DNA from 2 places in the Pseudarthrobacter sp. TE9888 genome. Region 2 is predicted to be linked to the other one. Evidence: predicted binding sites of a transcription regulator. Region 2 holds the regulator's gene; the other holds the start of a gene.

Region 1 (4,410 bases), 1.6 Mb from region 2:
TCGTCGAGACGCAGGGTCTCGATGGTCCTGCCGTCCCGGATGATGGTGACGGCGTCCGCCACCTTCCGGATTTCATTAAGTTTGTGGCTGATGATGATGCTGGTGACGCCCTGTCCCTTCAGGTGGAGGATCAGGTCCAGCAGATGGCCGGAATCCTCGTCGTTGAGGGCGGCCGTGGGTTCGTCAAGGATCAGCAGCTTCACCTCCTTGGAGAGGGCCTTGGCGATTTCCACCAGTTGCTGCTTTCCGACACTGATGTGCTGCACGGGGGTGACCGGATTCTCGTCCAAGCCAACGCGGGCCAGCAGCTTGGCTGCCTCGAGGTTGGTCTTGCGCCAGTCCACCCATCCATTGGTGGCCTGTTCATTGCCCAGGTAGATGTTCTCGGCGATGGAGAGGAACGGGCTCAGGGCCAGTTCCTGGTGGATGATGACAATTCCCCGCTTTTCGCTGTCCGAGATGCTGGAGAAGTTGCAGGGTTCGTTCTCGAAGAGGATCTCCCCGTCGAAGGTGTTGTGTGCATAGACGCCGGACAACACTTTCATGAGCGTTGATTTGCCGGCCCCGTTTTCACCGCAGATGGCGTGGACCTCGCCACGGTTCACATCCAGGGTGACGTCCTGCAGCGCTTTTACGCCCGGGAACGTCTTGGTGATTCCTCGCATTTGAAGAATGGGTATGTTCATCGTCAATTCCCACTGACTGGTCGAAAGCTGGGCCTTCCTGCTGCTGCAGGAGGCTGCGGACGGCGCTGTGGCCGGATGGGGGTCCGGCCACAGCCCCCTGGCGCTGACTACTTGACGTCGGAGTCCTTGTAGTAACCCGAGTCGATCAGTTCCTTCTTGTAGTTGTCCTTGGTGATAATGACGGACTTCAGCAGGAAGGCCGGGACCACCTTGACCTTGTTGTTGTAGGTCTTGGTGTCATTGGTTTCCGGTTCCTGGCCCTTGAGGACGGCGTCCACCATCTTCACGGCCTGCGCGCCGAGCTGGCGGGTGTCCTTGAAGATGGTGGAGTACTGCTCGCCGGCGACGATGGACTTCACGGAACCCTTTTCGGCGTCCTGGCCGGTCACCACGGGGAGGCTTCCCTTGGCGTAGCCGCCGGTGCTGGTGAGGGCCGAGATGATGCCGATGGACAGGCCGTCATACGGGGACAGGACGCCGTTCAGCTTGGTGCCGGAGCTGTACGCGGAGGTGAGGATGTCCTCCATGCGCTTCTGGGCCACGGGTGCCTGCCAGCGGAGGATCGCTGCCTGCTCAAACTTGGTCTGTCCGCTGGGGACCTTCAAGGTGCCGGCATCCATGTACGGCTTGAGGGTGTCCATGGCGCCGGTCCAGAAGAAGTTGGCGTTGTTGTCGTCGGGGCTGCCCGCGAAAAGCTCGATGTTGAAGGGGCCTTTGCCGTCCACCTTCTTGCCGCTGGCATCAACGAGGCCCAGGCCGGTCAACAGCGAGGTGGCCTGCTGGACGCCCACCGTGTAGTTGTCGAACGTGGTGTAGTAGTCGACGTTGGGCGTGCCGTTGATGAGGCGGTCGTACGCGATGACCTTGACGTTCTGCTCCTTGGCCTTGGCCAGGACGTCGGTCAGGGTGGTGCCGTCAATGGCGGCGATGATCAGGGCCTTGGCGCCCTTGGTCAGCATGTTTTCGATCTGCGACACCTGGGTGGGGATGTCGTCATTGGCGAACTGGAGGTCCGTCTTGTAGCCGAGGTCCTTCAGGGACTTTTCAACGTTGGCGCCATCGGCGATCCACCGTTCGGACGTCTGAGTGGGCATCGAGATGCCTACCAGTGAATCACTGGGCTTTGCAGCCGCGCCGCTGGGTTCGCTGGCTCCGCCGCGGGCGCCGCAACCGGTGGCACCCACCGTCAGGGCGAGGACAAGCGCCACCGCGCCCATCAGTTTTTTGATTCTCACCATTTTCTCCTTCCGCGGCAGCACTGCCACGAAGTGTTGTTGGACCGGGCAGCACCCGTGCTCCCTGGTCCTGGCCACATTGTTGATGTGTCGGTTCAATATAGACTGATTTGTGAACGCTAACAAGAGGTCCAGGCGGGAATTGCGAAAAGTTTTCGGCTTCATTGACTTCTCGGTTGTTAGCGTTCACACTGACTGCAGCACTTAGCTGTACCCTGACCCCTACAAACCCGGTAATGAGGCCCATGCCTCCCGGACGGAGGCAACCCCCATGCCAGATGCGCTGACCACTCCCAGCTCCGAGTCCCTCCATGACCACTGCGTCATCGGCGTGGATTACGGAACCCTTTCAGGCCGCGCCGTGGTGGTGCGCGTCCGCGACGGCAAGGAGCTGGGCAGCGCCGTCCACGAGTATCCCCACGCCGTGGTCACGGATGTGCTGCCCCGGGATACAGCGGGCGACGACGGCGCCCGGCTTCCCGGGGAATGGGCACTCCAGGTGCCCAACGACTACCGGGACGTCCTGCGTACCGCTGTCCCTGCCGCCGTGGCCGACGCGGGGATCGACCCTGCCGCCGTCGTCGGCATTGCCACCGACTTCACCGCCTGCACCATGGTGCCGGTCAAGGCCGACGGAACCCCCCTGAACGAACTGCCCGCCTTCGCCAACCGCCCGCACGCCTACGTAAAGCTCTGGCGGCACCATGCGGCGCAAGGCCAGGCCGACCGGATCAACCGGCTTGCCGCCGAACGTGGCGAAGACTGGCTTCCCCGCTACGGGGGGCTGATCTCCTCCGAATGGGAGTTCGCGAAGGGACTGCAGCTGCTGGAAGAGGATCCGGAAGCCTACGCCGCCATGGACCACTGGGTGGAGGCGGCCGACTGGATCGTCTGGCAGCTTTGCGGCCGCTACGTCCGCAATGCCTGCACGGCCGGCTACAAGGGGATTTACCAGGATGGCCGGTATCCGTCCGAGGACTTCCTTGCTGCCCTGAACCCCGACTTCAAAGACTTTGTCAGCTCCAAGCTGGAGCACACTATCGGCCGGCTGGGCGATGCCGCCGGCACCCTGACGGCGGAGGCCGCTGCCTGGACCGGGCTGCCGGAGGGCATCGCGGTGGCAGTGGGAAACGTTGACGCGCACGTCACCGCCCCGGCCGCGAAGGCCGTCGAACCCGGCCAGCTGGTGGCGATCATGGGCACCTCCACCTGCCACGTCATGAACGGCAGTGAGCTGCGCGAGGTGCCGGGTATGTGCGGTGCCGTTGATGGTGGAATCGTGCCGGGCCTGTGGGGCTACGAGGCCGGACAGTCAGGCGTCGGCGACATTTTCGGCTGGTTCACCAAGTACGGCGTCCCGCCCGAATACCACCAGGCTGCCAAGGACTCCGGACTGGGGATCCACGAGTACCTGACCGAACTGGCCTCCCGCCAGGCCATCGGGGAGCACGGACTGATCGCACTCGACTGGCATTCGGGCAACCGCTCGGTCCTGGTTGACCACGAGCTTTCGGGCATGGTGGTGGGCCAAACCCTGGCCACCAGGCCCGAGGACACCTACCGCGCCCTCCTGGAAGCCACAGCCTTTGGAACCCGCACTATCGTGGACGCCTTCCGTGACGCTGGAGTCCCGGTCAAGGAATTCATCGTGGCCGGTGGCCTGTTGAAGAACCGGCTCCTGATGCAGATCTACGCTGATGCCACCGGGCTCCAGCTGTCCACCATCGGCTCGGAACAGGGACCGGCACTGGGCTCAGCCATCCATGCCGCCGTCGCAGCGGGAGAATACGCGGACATCCGTGAAGCCGCCGCGGCCATGGGCGCCGAGCCCGGCGAGGTCTACACCCCAATCCCGGAAAACGCGGCCGCCTACGAACAACTGTTCCAGGAATACAAGGCCCTCCACGACTACTTCGGCAGGGGCGGCAACGACGTCATGCACCGGCTCAAGGCCATCCAGCGCAAAGCCGCCCAGGCGGCCCAGCCTGCAACAGGCTCCGTATCCGAATCACCCGTGGGGGTGTCCGCATGACCGCCGGGACAGGTGCCGGAACCGGCCTTCTGGAAACCATCGCCCGGATCCGGGCGGAGGTGTGCGCCCTGCACGCCGAGCTGACCCGGTACGGCCTGGTGGTGTGGACGGCGGGCAACGTTTCGGCGCGGGTGCCGGGCACCGACCTCATGGTGATCAAGCCGTCCGGTGTCTCGTACCAGGAGCTCACCCCGGAGCAGATGATCGTGACCGACTTGTACGGCACCCCGGTCAGGGGCACCAACGTGGGCGGCAGCGGCACGGTGGACTGGGGCAATCCCGCGCTGTCGCCGTCGTCGGACACCGCCGCGCACGCCTACGTGTACCGGCACATGCCGGAGGTGGGCGGGGTGGTGCACACGCATTCCACGTACGCCACCGCCTGGGCTGCCCGGGGCGAGGCCATCCCCTGCGTGCTCACCATGATGGGGGACGAGTTCGGCGGCTCGATCCCGGT
Region 2 (4,410 bases):
AATCTCCCGGACGCGCTTTCTACAAAGAGTAGAACTTAAGTTTCTGAAGAAATGTTCCGAAACCGGGAACAAAACATGCAAACGCATGTTTATACTGGATGCAGCAAGATAGTTGAGGCTTCAACCGATGAAGGTTCAACCGCAGGACTACAGCAGGCATTCACACCAAGGAGCAACATCATGGCACTTCCCGCAGACGTCACCACCGGCACCTGGACCCTGGACAACTCCCACAGCGAGATCGGCTTCACCGTCCGTCACGCGGGCATCAGCAAGGTCCGCGGCCAGTTCAAAGAGGCCGAGGCCACCCTGAACCTCGCCGAGAACGTGGCCGACTCCAAGGTCAACGCCACTATCAAGACCTCCAGCTTCGACTCCGGCGACGTCAACCGTGACGGCCACGTACGCGGCGAAGACTTCTTCGACGTTGAGAAGTTCCCGGAGATCTCCTTCGTTTCCAATGCAATCGTCACCAAGGGCGACGCCTACGAGCTCCAGGGCGACCTCACCATCAAGGGCGTCACCCGTCCCGTGGCCCTCGAGACCGAGCTCCACGGCGTGGCCGTCGATCCGTTCGGCAACACCCGCGCCGGCCTCACCGCCGAGACCACCATCAGCCGCAAGGATTTCGGCCTCACCTGGAACGCCGTCCTCGAAGCCGGCGGCGTGCTGGTCAGCGACAAGGTTGCCATCAACCTCGAACTCGCCTTCATCGCGCCCGCAGCATAACTTTCACCACCCGGCGCACCCCGGCACCAGGCCTTTTCGGCCCGGTGCCGGGGTGTGCTGTTTAAATACGCCCTGCAGGCACGGTCGTGGGCGTGAATGCCGCCCGAATCACCCACATCTCCGCCTGCCGGGGGTACGGTGGAGCTAAGCCATGCTGGGGGGAAGGCTGAGGACCGATTCCCGGCAGCCTACCTGGATCCCGACCTGCAGAAGGAACGCCCATGAGTACTCCTCCCGTCCCGCCTCCCGCGCCCCAAGATCCCTACTCCGGCAATGACCAGTCCGGCAGCCAGCAGCCCGGACCCGAGCAGCCGCGCTACGGCCAGAATGCGCCCCAGTATGGCCAGAACGCACCGCAGTACGGGCAGAACCAGCCCCAGTACGGTTCGCAGCCGCCCGCAGCGCCGCAGTATGGCCAGAATGCACCGCAGTACGGTTCCCAGTATGCCCAGAATGCACCCCAGTACGGGCAGGCGCCGTATGGGCAGTCCCCGTACGGCCAGTACCCCTCGGAGCAGCCACAGCCGGCGGGAAGCAACGGCATCCCGCAGCTGGTGAACATCTCGTTCTGGCTGCTGATCGCGTCCGCGGTGATTTTTGTCGTTTCCGTGCTCGCCGGCCTCACCCAACTCGATGATCCACAGTTCCGGCAGGCTTTCGAGCAGCAGGTGAAAGCCAGCGGAGCAGCCGTCACGTATGACGACATCAAGAGCGTCATCGCCGGCACCCTGGTCGTCTTCGCGATCATCGGCGTCGCGCTCTACCTGCTGGTGGCGTTCTTCATCCGCAAGGGCAGGAACTGGGCACGCATCCTCGGAACCGTGTTCGCGGCACTCTCCGTTTTGGGCCTGTTCGGGGTCCCCACCTTCGGAACGCTCGGGACGGTCCTGGGCATTGCCGCCATTGTCCTGCTCTACCTCCCGGCCGCTGCCCCGTATTTCCGGAAGCAGCAGCCGTTCGCCAACCCCTATTCCGGCGGCTTCGGCAACCCTTACGGGCGGTAAAGCCTACGGCAGACTGCAACGGTGGCCCGGGATGTCCAGCATCCCGGGCCACCGCTTTTAGACCTGTCCTCAGGCCGGCTGTCCCGGCGCCTGCGCGCGTTGGGCGTGATAGGCCAGGATCTGGAGCTCGGTGGCCATGTCCACCTTGCGGAGGTTGACTCCCTCAGGGACCTGCAGCATGACGGGAGCAAAGCTGAGCACGCTGTGCACGCCGGCAGCCACCACCCGGTCGCAGATGCCCTGGGCCACGGCCGCGGGAAGGGCCAGCACCACCATGTTTGCCCCGGTGCGGTGGAGGACGGTCTCGAGGTCTGCCACGTCGCTGACCCGCAGCCATCCCACCTCGTTGCCCACCACCATCTGGTCCGCGTCGAAAATGGCCACCACGTCGAAGCCCCGCGATTCGAAGCCGCCGTAGCGCGCCAGTGCCTTGCCCAGGTTTCCGGCTCCAACGATGGCCACTTTCCAGTCATGCGTCAGCCCCAGGGCCGCAGCGATGTGGCGGCTCAGGTACTGCACCTCGTAGCCCACTCCCCTGGTGCCGTAGGACCCCACGTGGGACAGGTCCTTGCGCAGCGTGGAGGAGCTGACGCCGGAGGCTTCTGCGAGCGATTCCGACGAGACACGCTCAACCCCCTCGGCCAGCAGCGTGTTCAGGGCACGGAGGTAGAGCGTCAACCGGGCCACGGCAGCGGGAGGAATCTGCTTGGCCGGTGTGCCCGCGGCATCCGGAACGTCCGGCACAGGCTGGGGGGTTGAATCCAAGGACGTCACTGGCATCCCCCTACTTGGCCATGGCGCGCTGCAGGACGCGTTCCAGCCGGGCTTCGTCGATTTTCCAGAAGTCGCGCTGCACCCCGTCCACCAGGACCACGGGGATCTCTTCGGCGTAGCGCTCCCGCAGTTCGGGCTGGTTGTCCACCAGCTCTTCGCTCCACTCAAGGCCCAACGCGGCCGTGACCCGGCCGACGGCGTCGCGCGCCTCTTCGCAGAGGTGGCAGTCAGCTTTGGTGACCAGGACGACGCGGGGGGTAGCCATGGCTTAACGGTATCGCCGTTCGCGCGGTGCAGGTGACGCCGACGGCGCCGGGCGGGTGGATTGACTAGACTCAAGTCCATGCCCGAGGAGAAATACGTCGCCGTCGTTACACGGCCGGTTGCTGCGCCGCAGCCCGGTGAGGCGGCGTTTTTCGACGTGGACAATACCCTGATGCGCGGTGCCAGCCTCTTCCATGTGGCCCGCAAGATGCACCAGCGGGGGGCGTTCACGCTGATCCAGGCTGCCGGGTTCGCGTGGAAGCAGTTCAAGTTCGTGGCGCGCGGGGAAAACATCGACGACGTCCATGCGGTCCGCGATTCGGCCCTGACCCTCGCCGCCGGCATCACCGTTGACGACATCAAGGCGCTGGGTGAAGAGGTCTACGACGAGATGATCGCGTCGCGGATCTGGCCCGGTGCCAAGGCGCTGGCAGAACAGCACCTCCGCGTGGGCCGCCGCGTCTGGCTGGTAACGGCCACGCCCATCGAAGTGGCCACGGTGATCTCCACCCGGCTGGGATTGACGGGGGCCCTGGGCACGGTGGGGGAAGTGTCGGACGGCATGTACACCGGACGCCTGGTGGGAGACATCCTCCACGGCTCGGCCAAGGCGGTAGCCGTGCAGGCCATCGCGGACCAGGAGGACCTGGACCTCAAGCGCTGCTGGGCGTACAGCGATTCCTACAATGACGTTCCGCTGCTCTCGCTCGTAGGCCACCCGGTGGCCATCAACCCGGACGCCAAGCTCCGCCGCCACGCCCGCGACCGGAACTGGCCGGTCTATGATTTCCGCGCCGGCCGCCGCGCCGCCACCCTTGGTCTGAAGGCAGCGACCTTCGGCGGCGCCATCTACGGCCTCTGGAAAGGCTTCGCCCGCATCCGCGGCCCCCGGGCGTAGCCAAAAAAATGCCCGCCGCCTTGGAAGGCGACGGGCATTTCCACGCTGTTCGAAGTATCGCTACTTCTTGTTGCGGCGCTGGTGACGGGTCTTGCGAAGCAGCTTGCGGTGCTTCTTCTTGGCCATACGCTTGCGACGCTTCTTAATAACTGAACCCACGAAAGTTCCTTACAAACTAGATGCAGTACCTGCCTGATGGGGAATGTCCGTGGACAAAGCTACGAACTGAACAACTGACAGATTCTTACAATGACGTAAAACGTTCCTTAACAGGGTACCGCTTATCGGGAGCGGCTCAGGACAGGTGGCCTCAGGCGGTCTCGGTGTGGCCGTCCACAACAGCACCCTTGAGGTACTGTTCGACGGCGTTTTCGGGGACCCGGTAGGAGCGGCCGAAGCGCACCGCGGGCATTTCGCCGGAGTGGACCAGGCGGTAAACAGTCATTTTGGAGACGCGCATGACCTCGGCCACTTCAGCCACGGTGAGGAACTTCGCGTTGGAGAAGTTCTGTTCTGCCGACATTTCCCTATTTTCCTTTGCTGACGGATGGACAACAGTGACCCCAGGTACGTGCCAATGCGGTGTTCCGATGCTGAGCCATCCACCAACCACCTAAATAGATACTCTAGATGTTCATGTGGCAGATGTGAAAGTAGTGGCCTCCCCTATTTCGCCCCCTAATTCTGCTGCCGCCGCTTCCGCGCCGACGCCGCGAGCTGCTCCAGGACAGACGCCGAGAC

What was found. Region 2 encodes Rex, which represses fermentation and respiration genes when NADH is low (regulators of the CRP and FNR family bind a similar motif). Its sites were predicted from a motif close to CTTGTGAANNNNTTCACAAG; they were not measured.
Region 1: araB (ribulokinase) is a predicted target of Rex. The motif match lies at 2,031-2,050, and genes of this name have one in related genera.

What each region holds. Positions count from the first base shown of each region.
Region 1 is NZ_JBWBRD010000002.1:2,241,056-2,245,465, forward strand. Features, by position in the region: gene mmsA (multiple monosaccharide ABC transporter ATP-binding protein) at 1-686, opposite strand, end outside; gene chvE (multiple monosaccharide ABC transporter substrate-binding protein) at 794-1,924, opposite strand; gene araB (ribulokinase) at 2,193-3,953, shown strand; gene ACZ9J7_RS11095 (L-ribulose-5-phosphate 4-epimerase) at 3,950-4,410, shown strand, end outside.
Region 2 is NZ_JBWBRD010000002.1:625,634-630,043, forward strand. Features, by position in the region: gene ACZ9J7_RS03570 (YceI family protein) at 181-729, shown strand; gene ACZ9J7_RS03575 (hypothetical protein) at 951-1,733, shown strand; gene ACZ9J7_RS03580 (redox-sensing transcriptional repressor Rex) at 1,803-2,507, opposite strand; gene ACZ9J7_RS03585 (glutaredoxin family protein) at 2,518-2,772, opposite strand; gene ACZ9J7_RS03590 (HAD family hydrolase) at 2,851-3,669, shown strand; gene ACZ9J7_RS03595 (30S ribosomal protein bS22) at 3,730-3,828, opposite strand; gene ACZ9J7_RS03600 (helix-turn-helix domain-containing protein) at 3,980-4,192, opposite strand; gene ACZ9J7_RS03605 (3-deoxy-7-phosphoheptulonate synthase) at 4,348-4,410, opposite strand, start outside.